DNA from 2 places in the Paenibacillus sp. EC2-1 genome. Region 1 is predicted to be linked to the other one. Evidence: riboswitches for the same ligand, from Rfam matches in the RefSeq annotation. Region 1 holds a riboswitch; the other holds the start of a gene.
What was found. Region 1 has a riboswitch for S-adenosylmethionine ahead of ACK8P5_RS21405 (methionine ABC transporter ATP-binding protein). Riboswitches for the same ligand answer to the same signal wherever they lie in the genome.

Region 1 (8,289 bases):
TAATGGGCCGTGTTCCAAGACTCCTCAAGAGCGGGGTCCTGTGGAAGTCCAAACGCCATTTTTGATCCGTAAATCATTCTTCTTCTATTTCCTTAATTTTCTGAAGAATTGCAATATACAATTCTGCTGCCGTTGCTGCCTCCACGATTTCATCGTTTACCAAGGCAAAAGGTGCTAAGTAGCATTGTCCGCAATTGGTGAGGCAGCCATACTCGACGATTTCGTAAGCCTCCTCAAGGGGCTTTAGAGCTTTATCTGTACCAAAATGAGCGTTACCTGCACAGAATTCAATAATGGGTCGCATAATGAAGTACCTACCTTTAGATTGGCATTTTAATTTACCGGTTTATGTACTATAATATAGGGAGGAAAGGAGTTGAACAAGATGAGCGAAAACGCACAAAGCACCACTTATGATGAAGTGGCTGAAGTGCTCGATAAGCTTCGTCCGTTCCTGCAGCGCGACGGCGGTGACGTGGAGTTGGTCGACGTTGAAGACGGCATCGTAAAGCTGAAATTGGTAGGTGCCTGCGGCAGCTGCCCAAGCTCCACCATTACTTTGAAAGCCGGGATTGAACGTGCCCTGGTTGAAGAGGTAGAAGGCATTCAAGAAGTAGTACAAGTGTTCTAAAAACCATATACAATGTAGAAATAACTCCGCCCTCCCTTCTTTCATGAAGGGAAGGCGGAGTTTCTGCAATATAAGTGGAAATTATTGTCCTATTCAGGAATAATTCGTGGACGAATAGGATCTAAACCTCCGGATATATCCATAATGTTACCTGTTATAAAATCAGACTTCTCCATACATAAATATTCAATAACCCTCGCGATGTCCTCACCACTCCCCGACCTTCCGCGGGGGGTAAGATCATCCGTTATCCCAGATACCTCATCAATCGTCTTTTCCTTATTCGCTCCGCGAATGTCTCCAGGACAGACCATGTTTACCGTGATGCCAAACGGAGCTTCTTCTACAGCCAATGTCTTGGTAAACGAGACAAGTCCCACCTTAGCAGCAGCGTATACTGACCGATGGGGCCATGACCTTGCTTCACCCGCATGTCCGAAACCAAAGTGAATGATTCTTCCCCATTTTCTCTCTCGCATGGAGGGAAGAACGAGGTGGTCAAGTAACATGACTCCGGTTAGGTTGCCATTAATCAGGTGTACAATTTCATTCCGATCATACTGTGAGAATAAACGTCTCTCCCGAATAAATGGTCCAGCATTATTGACTAGAATATCCACAGGGCCAAGCTGCTCTTCTGTCTGCTTCACAAGACTGTACAGCTCTTTTTCCTCAGCAATATCTGCCTTAACTGCAATCACTCGAACACCCATTCTTTCAATCTCTTCCTTAAGCGTATTCGCTTCATCCTTACTGTTTACATAATTTAATGCGATATCACATCCCTGAGCAGCCAGCGTCAAGGCAGTCATTTTCCCAAGTCCTGTTGCACTTCCTGTAATCAACGCCACTTTCCCTTCCAAAGCCTTCCCTCCCCGTACATATACATCTTACTTCAGTATAAAAGATTTAACCTCCCCCCACAACTTGAGCAAATCTATTTTTCAATAATGAACTACGAAAAAAACCCTTGGACTAAACGTCCAAGGGCGAGTGCATAACTCCATTAAAATGCTGGAATTACGGCACCTTTATATTCTTCTTCAATAAACTTCTTCACGTCATCTGAGGTTAAGGCTTTAGCTAACTTCTGAATGGCTTCAGAATCTTTATTATCTGGGCGTGCTACAAGGAGATTGGCATAAGGATTATCTTTATTCTCGATGAAAATAGCATCCTTCATTGGATCAAGGCCAGCTTCAAGCGCATAGTTCGTATTGATGATTGCCATGTCCATCTCATCCAGCATACGAGGCAGCATTGCAGCTTCCACCTCTTTAATATTAAGGTTCTTTGGATTTTCCGTAATATCTTTAACGGTAGCCTCCAGTTTACTCTCATCCTGCAATTTAATTAGACCATTCTGCGCCATTAAAGCAAGCGCACGTCCTGCGTTTGATGGATCATTCGGTATAGCAACTACAGCACCGTCTTGCAGCTCATCCACCGATTTGATTTTCTTAGAGTATGCACCGAGAGGCTCAACATGAACAGCCACAACTGACACCAGATCCATGCCCCGCTTCTTTATTTCACTATCCAAGTATGGCTTGTGTTGAAAAAAGTTAACGTCTAGCTGCTTCTGAGCTACCTGCTGATTCGGAAGCACATAATCTGTAAACTCCACAATCTCAAGCTTTACCCCTTCTTTTTCAAGTGCCGGCTTGATATGCTCCAACATTTGAGAATGGGGCTCAGGTGAAGCACCTACACGTAAAGTCACACTTCCATCGCTTGATTCTGTTGCAGGCTTTTCTCCACAAGCTCCTAACACGGCTACCAATGATAAACTCAGAACTGCTAATGCCCATTTTTTCATCATATGACGCTCCCTTCGAGTCTTGAATTGATTTATATCAAACGTATTTTTCGTTACTTCCTTGTAAAATGTCGTACCATTCGATCTCCTGCCATCTGTAACAGTTGAACCAGCACAATCATAAGGAGGACAGCCACAATCATCACTTCAGTTTCGTAGCGGTAATAACCATACTTAATTGCTAAATCACCAAGTCCGCCTCCACCTACCATACCCGACATTGCGGTATAGGAAACAAGGGTAACGATTGTGATTGTCATGGCAGCAAGTAAGCCTGGTCTTGCTTCGGGAAGCAGCACTCGCCATATCACCTGGCCAGTAGATGATCCCATCGAATGAGCTGCTTCAATCACACCCTTGTCCACCTCATTGAGTGATGTTTCAACTAATCTTGCAAAGAACGGAGCTGCACCAACCACGAGGGGAGGAATCGTGCCAAGCACGCCATAAGACACACCCACAATCGACTTCGTAATCGGAATCATAGCTACAATCAGAATGATAAACGGTACGGAACGAAGGATATTTACCACAAATGACAGAACCCCATATCCAACACGAACCCATCTTGATGAGGATCGGGCTGCCATGTATAACAACACACCAATTGGAAGTCCAATTAGGAATGTAAACAAGGCGGATGATGCCAGCATTTTAAGTGTGTCCAGTATCGCGGTAACAATCTCATCCCAGTTCACTTCAGAAAAATTAAGACCAAACATCAATCCATCACCTCCACATCAAGTCCCTGTTCGAGCAGTCTCTGAATGGTTAGGTCAATCGCTTGCATATCGCCTTCAAATCGAACAATCAACTGACCGTACGGTGTATGTTTAATCGTTGAAATTGTACCTTGTAAGATTGCGAACGCAACTCCGGTTTCACGAACGGTTTGAGAAAGCGTTGATTCATACGTTTTGGAACCGAGAAATGTAATCTTAGCCGCACGGGACGATTCAGCGTGAGGCGCATGAATGGCCAGTTTTAACGCATCCCCACTATCTGTTTCCTTACGGACAAATTCCTGTGTTACTTCATGTTGAGGTTTTAAGAATACTTTAGTAACGGGACCTTCCTCCACTATTCCACCTTGATGAATGACCGCAACACGGTCACAGATTGTCTGGATGACGTGCATTTCGTGAGTAATGAGCACAATCGTTAGATTGAAGCGCTGATTGATGTCGAGCAGCAATCTAAGAATGGAATCGGTTGTCTGTGGATCTAGTGCAGAGGTCGCTTCATCACAGAGCAACACTTCTGGATCGCTCGCAAGTGCCCTTGCAATACCAACCCGTTGTTTCTGTCCGCCAGACAACTGCGAAGGGTATTTGTTACGATGTGCCTCCAGTCCAACAAGTTCTAGAAGCTCATTTACTTTGCGTTCAACCTCAGCCTTCGGTGTCTTAATTAAGCGAAGTGGAAATGCGATATTCTCAAATACCGTTGCAGAAGATAGCAAGTTAAAATGTTGAAAAATCATGCTGATCTTTCGGCGTTCCGCTTGAAGTTGCTTATTGTTAAGAGACGTTAAATTAACTCCATTAACCCAGACCTCACCGGAGGTTGGGCGTTCGAGCAAGTTGATACAACGGATCAATGTACTTTTACCTGCTCCGGAGTGTCCGATAACTCCGAATATTTCACCTTTTTCAATCGACAGATTCAATTCTGACAATGCAGTCGTTAACGTTCCGGCTTTTCCATACTGCTTCGTCAAAGATTTAAGTTCGATCAATCCCAGTTCCTCCTCATACAATTTATCGAATGATACAAAAATAAAAGAGCCCTCTCTTTGCAGAATCAAAAAGGGCCCTCTTTACGTAAAGACGAATGCCTTTTCTCATCTGTCAAAACTGCATGATCATCCGCAGTTTTGAAGGAATTAGCACCATGTCATTCCAAGCGCTTCAGTCACGATTGACTGTACACTAGGAATCGGTTGCCGGGCTTCATCGGGCCTGTCCCTCCGCCTCTCTCGATAAGAAAACATCGATATGAAATTATAATTAATTAGCTTTCAATAACATTTCAAATTCAAGAATGCAATTGTTAGTATAGATTCTTTTTGCATGTTTGTCAAAAGGAATTTATAGGCTTAAAGCCTCAAGAACTTACACCTTTATCCGCCCATAGTTCATTAGTATAGCGATATGAAGCTGACAAAGTCTTGCATACCATATCAAGTCCTTGCTTCAAATCATCCAAATGCTGATCCAGATCCTCTAGCTCTATTTTGTCATGGAGCCCTTGGTGCCGCTGCCACAGATCATCTTGCATCTCGGAGTTCATATAATGAATCTCTGCATTTCTTCGTTTACGCAGTGCATCGATAGCCGGATCATAATGATCATTAATCGCTTCCAGTTTACTCGCTAAATCTTCATGTGTTTTGGTATATCTAAATTGACGAACTACTGTAAAGTAGGAGAAATGAGCTTTATACTTGGCGGTATTCAGATTATATATCTCATTCAGTACGGTTCCAAGCTTATCAAGATTGGAGAATACCCGAATGAACCCATCCTTATAAAAATATACATATCGTGCATAGTCGCCTTGTTCCAGTGGAGACATGTCATCAACATATCCCGCTATTACGGATTTACGAAAGTGACTTGCAGCAAACCAGCTCTGCTCCAATTCATCCAATGATCCAATGAGACCACGAGTCCAGATCTCCAGCTTACGGAAGTCATGTGTTGGGTCTTGGCTCTTCTCAATTTCCTTTTGTAGCAACTGCGTTGTCTTTACCATGGTCTCCACGGCATCTTTAAGTAATCCTTCATTTATACGGGGTGGTTCCCCAAGTAATATTCGAAGCATGGCGTTCCCCCCTAAAAGTTAAGTTCTGGCTTATCGGGACCGATCTCATTCCTATCTTTAAAATGTCCTTAACTAGCCTATATTCATTCCTATTTACAACAAAAAACCCCGAACAATTGTCCTGGGATTTTGTTGATGATTGAATCTAACTACTTCATTTGTGCGCGTTTGACGAAGTGGACTGATCAAGAAGGGTTCTTTCCGCTAAGGGGTCTGCTTAACTGCCATGCTCTTACGCTTAAATAACATAAAACACCGAATAATCCGGATATGAGTAATGTATGGCCCAAAGCTGCAAAAATATACAATTCTTCATTGTGTAGTGTTGCCATCAAGAGTGGACCACTTAGTACTTGCATTAAGCAAAGAACGACTGCTGATACACCAAGCATTTGAATTTCACGATTATTCCGGTTTCGCCAAAAGGCAAAGTGTCCCATCACCGCTACCACTAGTAACAGAAGTGCTGCCGCAACCCTATGCATAAAGGCAATACCTACTCCACCTGATAGCTCCGGGATAATCTCACCATTACATAACGGCCAGCCAGAACAACCTTCTCGCGAATCCGTATGACTCACAAATGCCCCTATGTATACGACGATATAAGAATATATCGTTGTTCCCCATACCAGATTGCGAAATGATTTACTTACCCTAGGAAGCTGTTCAAGCTGCCTTTGATCTTTAGCTTGTTCAATTCTACGCATCGCTAATGCCAACATAACTGAACTCGCAAATGCAATGAGAGAGAATCCGAAATGAAGTGCCATAACAGCTGCCGATTGCGGCACCATAACAGCCATAGCCCCCATAATAGCCTGTAGAATGACAAATATCGCGGTCAAAACCGCGTAAGTAACAATGTCACGTCGCTCTCTTTTGAACATAAAAAAAGCGATTAATGAGGCAAGAGCTGACAAACCTGCCAACCCACTCACTGCCCGGTGAGAGTATTCTATCATCGAAGATAAAGTGTAAGCCGGAACAAATTTCCCATTACATAGTGGCCACTCCTGTCCACAACCCATACCTGAATCCGTCTTCGTCACGACCATCCCACCAAAAGTTGCGAAGAACATGACAAGACACGTAAAGTAGCTAAGCCATTTTAATTGTTTATTATTCATGATTTTCACCTGCTGCCATATTCAGAATATATGAAACCTTGACATGCATTTTTTCCAAATTTTTATACACTCCAATATGTATTATACCTGATAAGTACCTTCGGATCATAGATGAATATGACAAAATGTTCAAAAACAAAACACCGCCGACTCATAATACAGTCCAGCGGTGTGATGAATTTACTTGTGTATCGAATCATATACCTCAAGGGCGCGATCTAGGAATGCTTCAATCTCTTCCCGTGACTTACGAAGCTTATTTACAAAACGAACCAATTCACGGCCATCCGTATAAGCTACAAAGCTTGGAATACCCATAATGTTCTGCTCCTGGCTTACATCACCCACTTGCTCTACATCAACTTCTACCAGTGTTAACCGGTCAGAATACTTCGTTTCCACTTCAGGCATAAATGGGTCGATAAATCTGCAATCCACGCACCAATCTGCTTTAAATACAGCTATCGTCAATCTTGGGGACTGAATCGATACCTGAAATTCAGCTTCTGATGTAATCTTTTCCAAGGGAATCTCCCCTTCCGTCTGAATTTGTTCACTTTAAGTGAAGCAAAATGTTGAGTGGAAGTCAAATTTTAAAGCCATACTTACAATAGGTTCACTGACATATGGGAAAGAAGGTGCCTCATGAGCCATTCCGAAGGTTTCAAGAACAAGCGCAGCTCCATCTGGTCATTGCTGCTTTCCGTGCCTCGAGCAGCCGCTGAAGCAATACATGGATTTACAGCTTCGTGGACTGCATCCGGTGAGCTAAGACAGGCTCGGAAGGATTTGCAATGGAATGAAGGTGCTGCTAGAAGTATATCTTGCCTACTGGATAAAACAGCCGAAGGCTGCTTACGAGAACGTGCCGGTCAAACGATGAAGTTAGATCCTGAACGCAAAGAATCAGCAGATCAGTCACCCTTAGATCACTTGACAGCATCTGATGTTCAGCTTGTTCAGCACATTCAGGAAGCTGTGGCAAAAGACAATCGAAGCAACATCACTCGGACACGTGCTTATCTCGAGCTGTATGACGATTTCCCTGAGATTCACTGGGCACTGCTGGCTCACATGGTTTCAAGAAATGGCGGCTGGAATATGTCTGATATTAAAAGTGGACTTATGACAGACTTAACGGACAGCATGTTTAAGAATTACTTGTATCGATTTCTAGAACGCTGTAATGCTCTGATCTTTCAGGATGCCTATCCACAGCTATTGCTGTATAAATACAGTAAACAAATGGAACGCAGCTGTTTTCATCTGCTTCCTTATTTTCATGTATCTGCATTTATGGCTCCGTTCTGGGAGCGATTCTGGATTGATCGAAACAGCAGCTTACTGACCGTTGCCCTAATCATCAATGAGCAAAATTATATAGAGGGCCGAGTCGTACAGCATCCTTTTTTCCGTAAACATGTTTTAAACAATCCCTCATTTCGATTACATGAATTGGCACGCTTAAACCAGATTATATTTCCCCTAGGTGAAGTTCACTGTAAACATAATGTTAATCGGGAATCCAACATGGCTCTCCGGCCTTTAGCTGGATTGACCCTGAATCATTTTGGCAATCCGTCATCTCGAATAAAGGTAGGCAAGTCACTTTATGCCATGCTGTTTGGTTATGAAAATATTTATGAAGGTGTCCTTCATTTTGCACGCAGTACGACTCACTTGGGTTCACGTTCCGAATATTGGCCAGCCTTATTCACACCCTATCCCGATAAGACTATGAACTCACTTAAGGAAAGCAAAGAGCTGCTGCAAGCGGAATGGTTGTCCGCTCAACATCAATTATATAGCCCCTTGCTGGAAGATGTGTGGCATGATACCGAATATGAACCGATTCCTCGCTTCGATTGGTTTCAGGAACCCAC
Region 2 (8,289 bases), 330 kb from region 1:
TCACGTAAATCATCTGCTTCATCTGGTTTAAGATTGAAGGTTCGTTCTAAGTAATCTTCCTGCTCCAGATCATCAGCAGCAAGAATAGCAGTTCTTCCAAACTGAATATCGGTTACGAGCTTTTTGCCATAAAATAAGTTTGTTGTCGTCACAGCTAGATCAAATCGCTTGAGTGACGGGCCGATGAACGTGACGAAGCGGGTCGATGTAGACTCTGTACTATCAGATAAAAAATCAAGTTGCCGTGATTCTCCGGTCATATAGGCGGGTTCACTCCTTTATTAGACGTCTGCTGTCCATTATACAAGAAAAGGTTGAGACAACCTATATAACCAATTGAATTACAACAACATAGTTGACTCAGTTACAAAATATGGTATTATGTTGATTAACAGTATAACGTTTTGTAATTATTACAAGAAGGAAGCACCTTTCTACGCTGCGGCGGGAGAGGTGCTTTTTTTGCGTTGTACCGTTACTTATTAATGATTGGGGGACTAGGGAATGCAGATCGTATTTATGAATCAATTGTCTAGAGTAAGCGAAGCAAGTGAGGAACATGCAGCGCAAGTGTGGATTGGGGAAGAGGAAGGTATATGGAGACTAGGGTGGCGAGATATTGAGGCTGACGGATATAAAGAGGATGAAGACTGGTACGAAGGCAGCTCGTGGCAAGAGCTCTTGTGTGTCTATCGTCATCGTCTTTCGATGAAATTAAGTGAGGGATATCGCCCGGTGATTGAGGGAGTGTTCCACGAACCTGAGGATGCCAGAGGAAGGAACCATGCAGCACAAAAACTACAGTGTTACAGTGAGCTCTACGGCTCGGAGGAGCTTTACACAGAGCTATGTGCTTGGCGTAGAAGAAAAGCTGCTGCAGGCCGTAAGGCTCCCTATTTTATAGCAAGTAATCGGGTACTTCGACTCATTAGTGCCTTTGTACCTCAGACCGAGGAAGAACTCCTTCAGTTGCCTGGAATTGGCACGAATAAGGCAACAGAGCATGGTGCCGAATGGATTGAGATGACATCTCGAGTGGAGCGAACAACCTCCTTTCCACTGGATTGGGTATTTAATGCATTGAGAGAGGATGTATTCTTATCTTGGATGTATAAACAGAAAGAGCATAAGTACAAGCAGGAGCTGGAAGATTTCAGAATGGGAAGGGTGATGCTGATGGGCATTGCTGAAGGTTTAACACTGGATCAACTCGCTGAGACAAGTGGTATGACCCGTAGAGATCTGGTTGAACAGTTGGAGGGGCTAGAGAAGGATGGATATGATACGGAACCGCTAATTCGGATGGAGCTAGAGAGTATGCCTGAAGGAGATCAGTTGGCGATCTGGAAGGCATTTGAGGAGCTTGGAGATACCTTTCTTAAGCCTGTGATGCACCGAGTTTATGGACAGGACCCTGTAGTCGAGGGCGGAATGGAACCATTGTATGAACGGCTCCGCCTGATCCGAATTCGATTCCGCCGGCAAGCTTTTGATAAGCAGAACGCAGTATGAATCAACAAAAAACGGGTTTCTCTTCACGAATTGAAGGGAACCCGTTATTTTTAAATTTCATAGCCAATCTTTCTTGCGGAACAGATAAAACATGCCAGAACCGAGGAAAATCATAAGGCCGATGACAGCAAAATAGGAATACTTCCATTTTAACTCAGGCATAAATTCAAAGTTCATTCCGTATATACCTGTGATGACAGTTAGAGGCATGAAAATGGTTGTCATGGCCGTAAAAACTCTCATGATCTCATTCGCGCGATTCGCTATACTGGACTGATATGCTTCTCGAAGGTTACTCATCAGGTCGCGGTAAGTTTCGAAGGTCTCGGATATTTTTACAGCATTCTCATATATATCGCTAAAGTACTTTTGCAGCTGATCATCAATCAGGCGTAAGTCTTTCTTATTCAGTGTATTGATCACTTCTTTTTGCGGACCAAGTACTTTTTTAAGCCACAGTATTTCACTTCGTAGACCAATAATTTCGTTCAAATGTGATTTCTTGGTATGCATTAGAATATCTTCTTCAAGCTGATCTATACGTGCTTCAATTCGGTCACCAACTGTGAAATAGTTATCTGTAACCAAGTCGATCAGAATATATAAGAATCGGTCAGGTGTGTTAGCCTCATCTTCCCAGAGTAGAGGCTTCACAGCGCGAAGTTCATGAATCTTCTGTTTCGTCACCGTAATGATGAAATGCCTGCCAAGGAAGATATTAAGAGCTCTCAGGAAGATTTCCTCATCATCAAATCGAATGCTGTTAACTACGATAAAGTAGTGGTTCTCATATATTTCAATCTTAGGACGCTGTTCTTCCTCGCTCTGCGTGTCTTCTACAGCCAGATCATGCAGAGAGAAGAGAGGCTGGAGCTCCAGCAAGTCCTCTACATCAGCGTCGATCCAGTAAAATCCGTCTGGTGGAGCTATTAATGTCGTTTCAATATCGTCTACAGGGGTAAAAACACCCGAATTTACCAACCGGATTTTCATCTGATATCACTCCTTAATTCACTGCTTGCGCATTATCGAATAAAGGCATAGGGTATCAGCTTACCGGCATAGTCGTATGCGAACAAGTCACATGACTCGGCAAAAGGGTTTAATAGAGCACACGAAAAATAACGTTGCCCGCCACCGGTAAGCTGATCTTAATCCTATGCGGTTTTGCGTCACTTACATCCAGCTTCTGGCTCGGGTCACCGTCCATCTTTCATGTCACCTCTTTCATATGGTTAATTAGCACCTGTCTAGTATAACGCTGAGGTTATTACCTTTTCAAGGTGGAATTAAGGCGTCATATGTCCTTGTACAGGATATGGAAGAAAGCGGTGAAATGTTCTTGTTTTTTAACACAAAGCTTCTTGACGAAAAAATGTTCTTGATTTAAAGTATTAATCAGCAATATTAGGAAATTTACAACTTTATATCAGCGAAATCTTATCAAGAGCAGGTGGAGGGACTAGCCCTATGAAACCCGGCAACCGGCGGCAACATCGCACGGTGCTAATTCTTGCAGGATGTATTGTGGCCTTACGTAGTAAGGATCGCTGCAGTCTGACAGATGAGAGAGGCGCATAGTTTCTGTACATATGACCTTTCTCAACAGAGATAGGTCTTTTTTGTATACCTTGGCCTTCTCTGACCATGTATTATGCAGTCTTGACTATTTATTAACCCGAAGGAGGAATAATGATGCCGATCAAAATTCCAGACACCCTGCCTGCAAAGGAAATACTTGCTGGGGAGAACATTTTCGTAATGGACGAAAGCCATGCATTTCAACAGGATATCCGCCCGCTGCGGATTGCCATTCTGAATTTGATGCCAACTAAGGAGACGACAGAGACGCAGCTGCTAAGGCTGATCGGTAATTCCCCTCTCCAGGTCGATGTTGTGCTGCTTCATCCGGGCTCCTACACTTCAAAAAACACCCCGGCAGAGCATCTGGAATCATTCTACAAAACATTTGAAGAAGTCAAGCATCGCCGGTTTGACGGCATGATTATTACGGGTGCGCCAGTGGAACAGCTAGAATTCGAAGATGTGAACTACTGGGATGAACTTACCGAAATTTTCGAATGGAGCAAGCAGAATGTAACTTCAACGCTCCATATATGTTGGGCAGCTCAAGCAGGCCTTTACTATCATTATGATGTGGCGAAGTACAGCCTTCCCGAGAAGTGTTTCGGTGTATTCTCTCATACAGTGAACGAGCCAACGGTTAAGCTGCTCCGCGGCTTTGACGAAGTGTTCTACGCTCCTCACTCCAGGCATACCGATGTGCAGCGAGAAGATATCAAGCGAGCGAAAGACCTTATGATTTTATCAGAATCCGAGGAGGCTGGCGTGTATCTGGTAGCCTCGAAGGATGGCAAACAGATTTTTGTGACAGGACACTCAGAATATGACTCTGATTCACTTCGGTGGGAGTATGAGCGGGATGCAGCTAAAGGGATGGATATTGCACTTCCGCGTAACTACTATCCGAAAGACGATCCGGCAAGGAAACCTCCTTCTGTATGGAGGGCTCATGCGAATTTATTATTCTCAAATTGGCTCAATTACTATGTATATCAAGAAACACCTTATGATATCGGACCACAAATATAGATAAAAAGAGAATGTACAGCTGAAGGAGGAGCAGAGAACAAGATGGAGAACAAGCATCTGAAAATTGAGAGTAGATTAGCTCAGATTGGATCGATAGAGGAACCGGTTACGGGAGCTATTAATTTTCCAATCTATCAAGCGACTGCATTTCGTCATCCGAAATTAGGTCAAAGTACAGGCTTTGATTATATAAGAACGAAGAGTCCGACAAGAACAGTGCTTGAGGAAGCGGCGGCAGCACTTGAATCGGGTGATGCGGGATTTGCCTGTAGCTCAGGTATGGCAGCCTTACAGACTGTGTTTGCCCTGTTTGGTCAAGGAGATCACCTCATCGTGTCACTGGATCTTTACGGGGGCACTTATCGTTTGATTGAGAAAATCTTATCTAGGTTTGGAGTTACGGCAACGTATGTAGATACCAATGATATGGATGCGTTAGAGCAATCAAGAACACCGAATACGAAGGCGATCATTATTGAGACGCCAACGAACCCGCTCATGATGATTACGGACATCGAAGCTGTCTGTAGTTGGGCTCGTCATCACGGAATAATTAGTATTGTAGATAATACCCTGCTTACACCTTTCTTCCAGAGACCGATTGAGCTTGGAGCAGATATCGTTGTACATAGTGCAACAAAATATCTCGGTGGACACAATGATGTTCTTGCTGGCCTGATTGTGACGAAAGGGAAAGAGTTATCCGAGGAGATTGCTTTCCTCCATAACTCGATTGGTTCGGTACTTGGTCCAACAGATTCCTACCAATTGATGCGTGGAATGAAGACGCTCGCTCTAAGAATGGAACGTCATGAAAGTAATGCAACAGCCATTGCATTGTTTCTTAAGGACCATTCTGCGGTATCTGAAGTATTTTATCCGGCTCTTTCCGATCACCCAGGATATGAAATTCAGCAGAAGCAGTCAAGCGGAAATACAGGGATTTTCTCATTTAAAGTGAAGGATGCAAGGTATGTAGAGCCTCTTCTGCGTCATATCAAACTGATCGCTTTCGCTGAAAGCCTCGGTGGAGTAGAGTCACTGATGACTTATCCTGCAGTACAAACGCATGCGGATATCCCATTAGAAATTCGTGATGCGGTTGGTGTGGATGACAGATTGCTTCGTTTCTCTGTCGGAATTGAGCATGTGGATGACCTGATCGCAGATTTGGATTTTGCACTGAATGCAGCAGTAGCGGAAGTTGAAGGAGGCACTGACAGATGAGTCAAGACAACCAGAATGGACAATCGAACGAACTAGGACACACGAATCGTAAGAAAGCGAACTTGGATGAGATTCGGTTTGAAACCAAGCTCCTTCACTTCGGTGGTGAGATTGATGCTGCAACGGGTGCATCTAGTGTTCCGCTGTATCAAGCCTCTACTTTCCATCATGAGGATATCTTTGATCCCCCGCGGCATGATTACAGCCGATCTGGGAATCCGACACGTCAGGTTCTAGAAGATTACATCGCACTGCTAGAAGGTGGTGTTCAAGGCTTTGCTTATGCATCCGGTATGGCAGCCATCTCCAGCACATTTATGATGCTCTCCGCAGGAGATCATATCATTGTAACGGAGGACGTATACGGAGGAACATATCGCCTTCTTACAAGCATCCTTAACCGTATGGGGATGGAATGCACTTTCGTTGATATGACAGATCTTGCCCAAGTTAAGGGTGCAATTAAACCAAACACGAAGGCTGTATATATGGAAACACCATCGAACCCAACGCTGAAGATTACGGATATTGGTGCAATTACGGATTGGGCTAAAGAACACGGTCTATTAACAATCCTTGATAATACTTTTATGACACCTTACTATCAGAGACCGATTGAGCAGGGAGTAGATATTGTTCTACATAGTGCAACCAAGTTCCTTGGCGGTCATAGTGATGTGCTGGCGGGTTTAGCAGTTGCTCGAACTGCAGAGCTGGCAACGCAGTTAAAGCAGCTTCAGAATGGTCTTGGAACGGTTCTAGGGGTACAGGATTCTTGGCTGCTTATGCGAGGCATGAAGACACTCGGAGCTCGCATGACACATAGTGAGAAGAGTGCGGAGAAACTAGCAGCTTGGCTTACCGGTCGTAGTGATATTAAGGCGGTATATTATCCGGGTCTGCTGAACCATCCAGGACGTGAAATTCACGAGAAGCAAAGCAGTGGTTATGGAGCAGTTGTCTCATTTGATGTAGGATCAGGGGAACGGGCTAAGCAAGTGTTGAATGCTGTGAAGCTGCCTCTTGTAGCTGTAAGTTTAGGAGCAGTGGAGAGTATTCTGTCCTATCCTGCAATGATGTCCCATGCTGCGATGGGTGAGAAAGTGCGTCTCGAACGCGGCATTACAGATGGTTTGCTTCGTTTCTCTGTGGGTTTAGAAGATATTGATGATCTTATCGCTGATCTAGATCAAGCGTTTGGAGTTCACAGATAAGCAACATTTATAGAACGGCATTCCGTTTAAGGGGATGTCGTTTTTAATTCCTTTATGTGTTACGATGAAAAAGATACTAGGTGAAGAAGATAACATGTAGGCAAGTGCGATTTCACTGTCATTTAGCTATGATAAGGGAGGACCTATATATGGGCACTGTTAACAGCATTCTGGATAAAGCGCTACGTGGTGAGCGCTTGAATCTGGAAGATACCGTGACACTTTTCGAAAGTGATCAGATTGAGAAGATCGGCCATGCTGCCGATATTATGACTAAACGGATACATCCTGATCCGATTACGACCTTCGTCATTGGACGAAATGTAAACTACACGAATGTGTGTGATGTATACTGTCGATTCTGTGCTTTTTATCGCAGACCGGGTCATGAAGAGGGCTATGTTCTTTCAGATGAGGTGATTTTCCAGAAAATCCAAGAAACAGAGGACGTAAACGGAACGGAAATTCTAATGCAGGGTGGAACGAACCCTAACCTACCGTTCAGCTATTATACGGATCTGCTTCGGAACATTAAGAAACGGTTTCCGAATATTACGATGCACTCTTTCTCACCAGCAGAGATTGTGAAGATGATGGAAGTATCCGGCTTAAGCATGGAAGAAGTCGTTCGTGAGCTTCGGGATGCTGGTCTCGATTCATTGCCTGGTGGCGGTGCTGAAATATTGGACGACCGTATCCGTCAGAAGGTCAGCAAGCTGAAGGGAAGCTGGCGCCAGTGGATGGATGTTATGCAGACTGCACATAAACTAGGTATGAACACTACCGCTACAATGGTTATTGGTCTAGGCGAAACGATGGAGGAAAGAGCGCTTCATTTGCTTCGAATCCGTGATGCTCAAGACGAGTGTATTCAGAATGGTTGGAACTCCAAAGGATTCCTTGCCTTCATACCGTTTACTTTCCAGCCCGACAATACGAATCTGAAACGTGAGCGTGAAACGCCAGAAGCATACTTGAAATCCGTAGCGATTGGTCGTTTGGCTATTGATAATGTGCCAAATCTTCAGTCCTCGTGGGTAACGATGGGGCCGGAGATTGGTAAGCTGTCGCTCTCTTACGGATGTAATGATTTCGGAAGCACGATGATGGAAGAGAATGTAGTTTCATCTGCGGGTGCTGTGCATAAAGTCAATATTGAGTCTATCTTGAAGTTGATCCGTGAGACGGGGAATATTCCTGCACAACGGAATACGAAATACGATATCCTGCGCGTGTTTAACGATGATAGCACCATTGAGCGCGATTTTGTTATGCAGAACTAATTAATATATCCATATCATAAGGTCCTAATTAACCGTTTCTTTTTCGTCACGGTTTGTTAGGGCCTTTAATATTTAACAGAGCTTTCCAAAGAGGAGTTCCGTATATCCCTCCTCGGGTCCCCATATACTGAAACAGGGAACCCGAAAGGAGCGATTCCATGGAACTATTCAGCATAGCGGTTAATACACAGACTGACGGTGAAAAAGAAGCCTTTTACCGTATCTTATCAGACAAGCAGAAAGAGCTACATAAACAATGCAAGCAGCTGAAGTTTTCATTCAGTGCTTCGGGAGATCGGGTCATCTGGTCGTGTTCAGGGAAGCTGCCGTTAACGGCATGGACTGCATCTGCAGAGATGGTGCGTAGACTGGTTTCCGAAGCAGCAGCCACCTTTATTCTAGAGGAGAAGGAACACGAGCTCGCAGCCCGGCTGCTGGTT

Region 2: it holds a riboswitch for S-adenosylmethionine, as region 1 does, so the genes downstream of both, metA (homoserine O-acetyltransferase MetA) here and ACK8P5_RS21405 (methionine ABC transporter ATP-binding protein) in region 1, are expected to answer to the same signal.

The regions. Positions count from the first base shown of each region.
Region 1 covers NZ_CP186006.1:4,574,937-4,583,225, forward strand. The annotation lists gene ACK8P5_RS21375 (NAD(P)/FAD-dependent oxidoreductase) at 1-65, shown strand, start outside; gene ACK8P5_RS21380 (YuzB family protein) at 74-304, opposite strand; gene ACK8P5_RS21385 (NifU family protein) at 386-631, shown strand; gene ACK8P5_RS21390 (SDR family oxidoreductase) at 721-1,494, opposite strand; gene ACK8P5_RS21395 (MetQ/NlpA family ABC transporter substrate-binding protein) at 1,638-2,450, opposite strand; gene ACK8P5_RS21400 (methionine ABC transporter permease) at 2,504-3,172, opposite strand; gene ACK8P5_RS21405 (methionine ABC transporter ATP-binding protein) at 3,172-4,188, opposite strand; SAM riboswitch class I at 4,291-4,438, opposite strand; gene ACK8P5_RS21410 (Cthe_2314 family HEPN domain-containing protein) at 4,557-5,276, opposite strand; gene ACK8P5_RS21415 (COX15/CtaA family protein) at 5,462-6,406, opposite strand; gene ACK8P5_RS21420 (thioredoxin family protein) at 6,587-6,931, opposite strand; gene ACK8P5_RS21425 (DUF2515 family protein) at 7,052-8,289, shown strand, end outside.
Region 2 covers NZ_CP186006.1:4,242,917-4,251,205, reverse strand. The annotation lists gene ACK8P5_RS19785 (DUF3055 domain-containing protein) at 1-260, opposite strand, end outside; gene ACK8P5_RS19780 (HRDC domain-containing protein) at 505-1,512, shown strand; gene corA (magnesium/cobalt transporter CorA) at 1,570-2,505, opposite strand; SAM riboswitch class I at 2,950-3,083, shown strand; gene metA (homoserine O-acetyltransferase MetA) at 3,208-4,125, shown strand; gene ACK8P5_RS19765 (PLP-dependent transferase) at 4,168-5,352, shown strand; gene ACK8P5_RS19760 (aminotransferase class I/II-fold pyridoxal phosphate-dependent enzyme) at 5,349-6,566, shown strand; gene mqnC (cyclic dehypoxanthinyl futalosine synthase) at 6,716-7,849, shown strand; gene ACK8P5_RS19750 (putative sporulation protein YtxC) at 8,008-8,289, shown strand, end outside.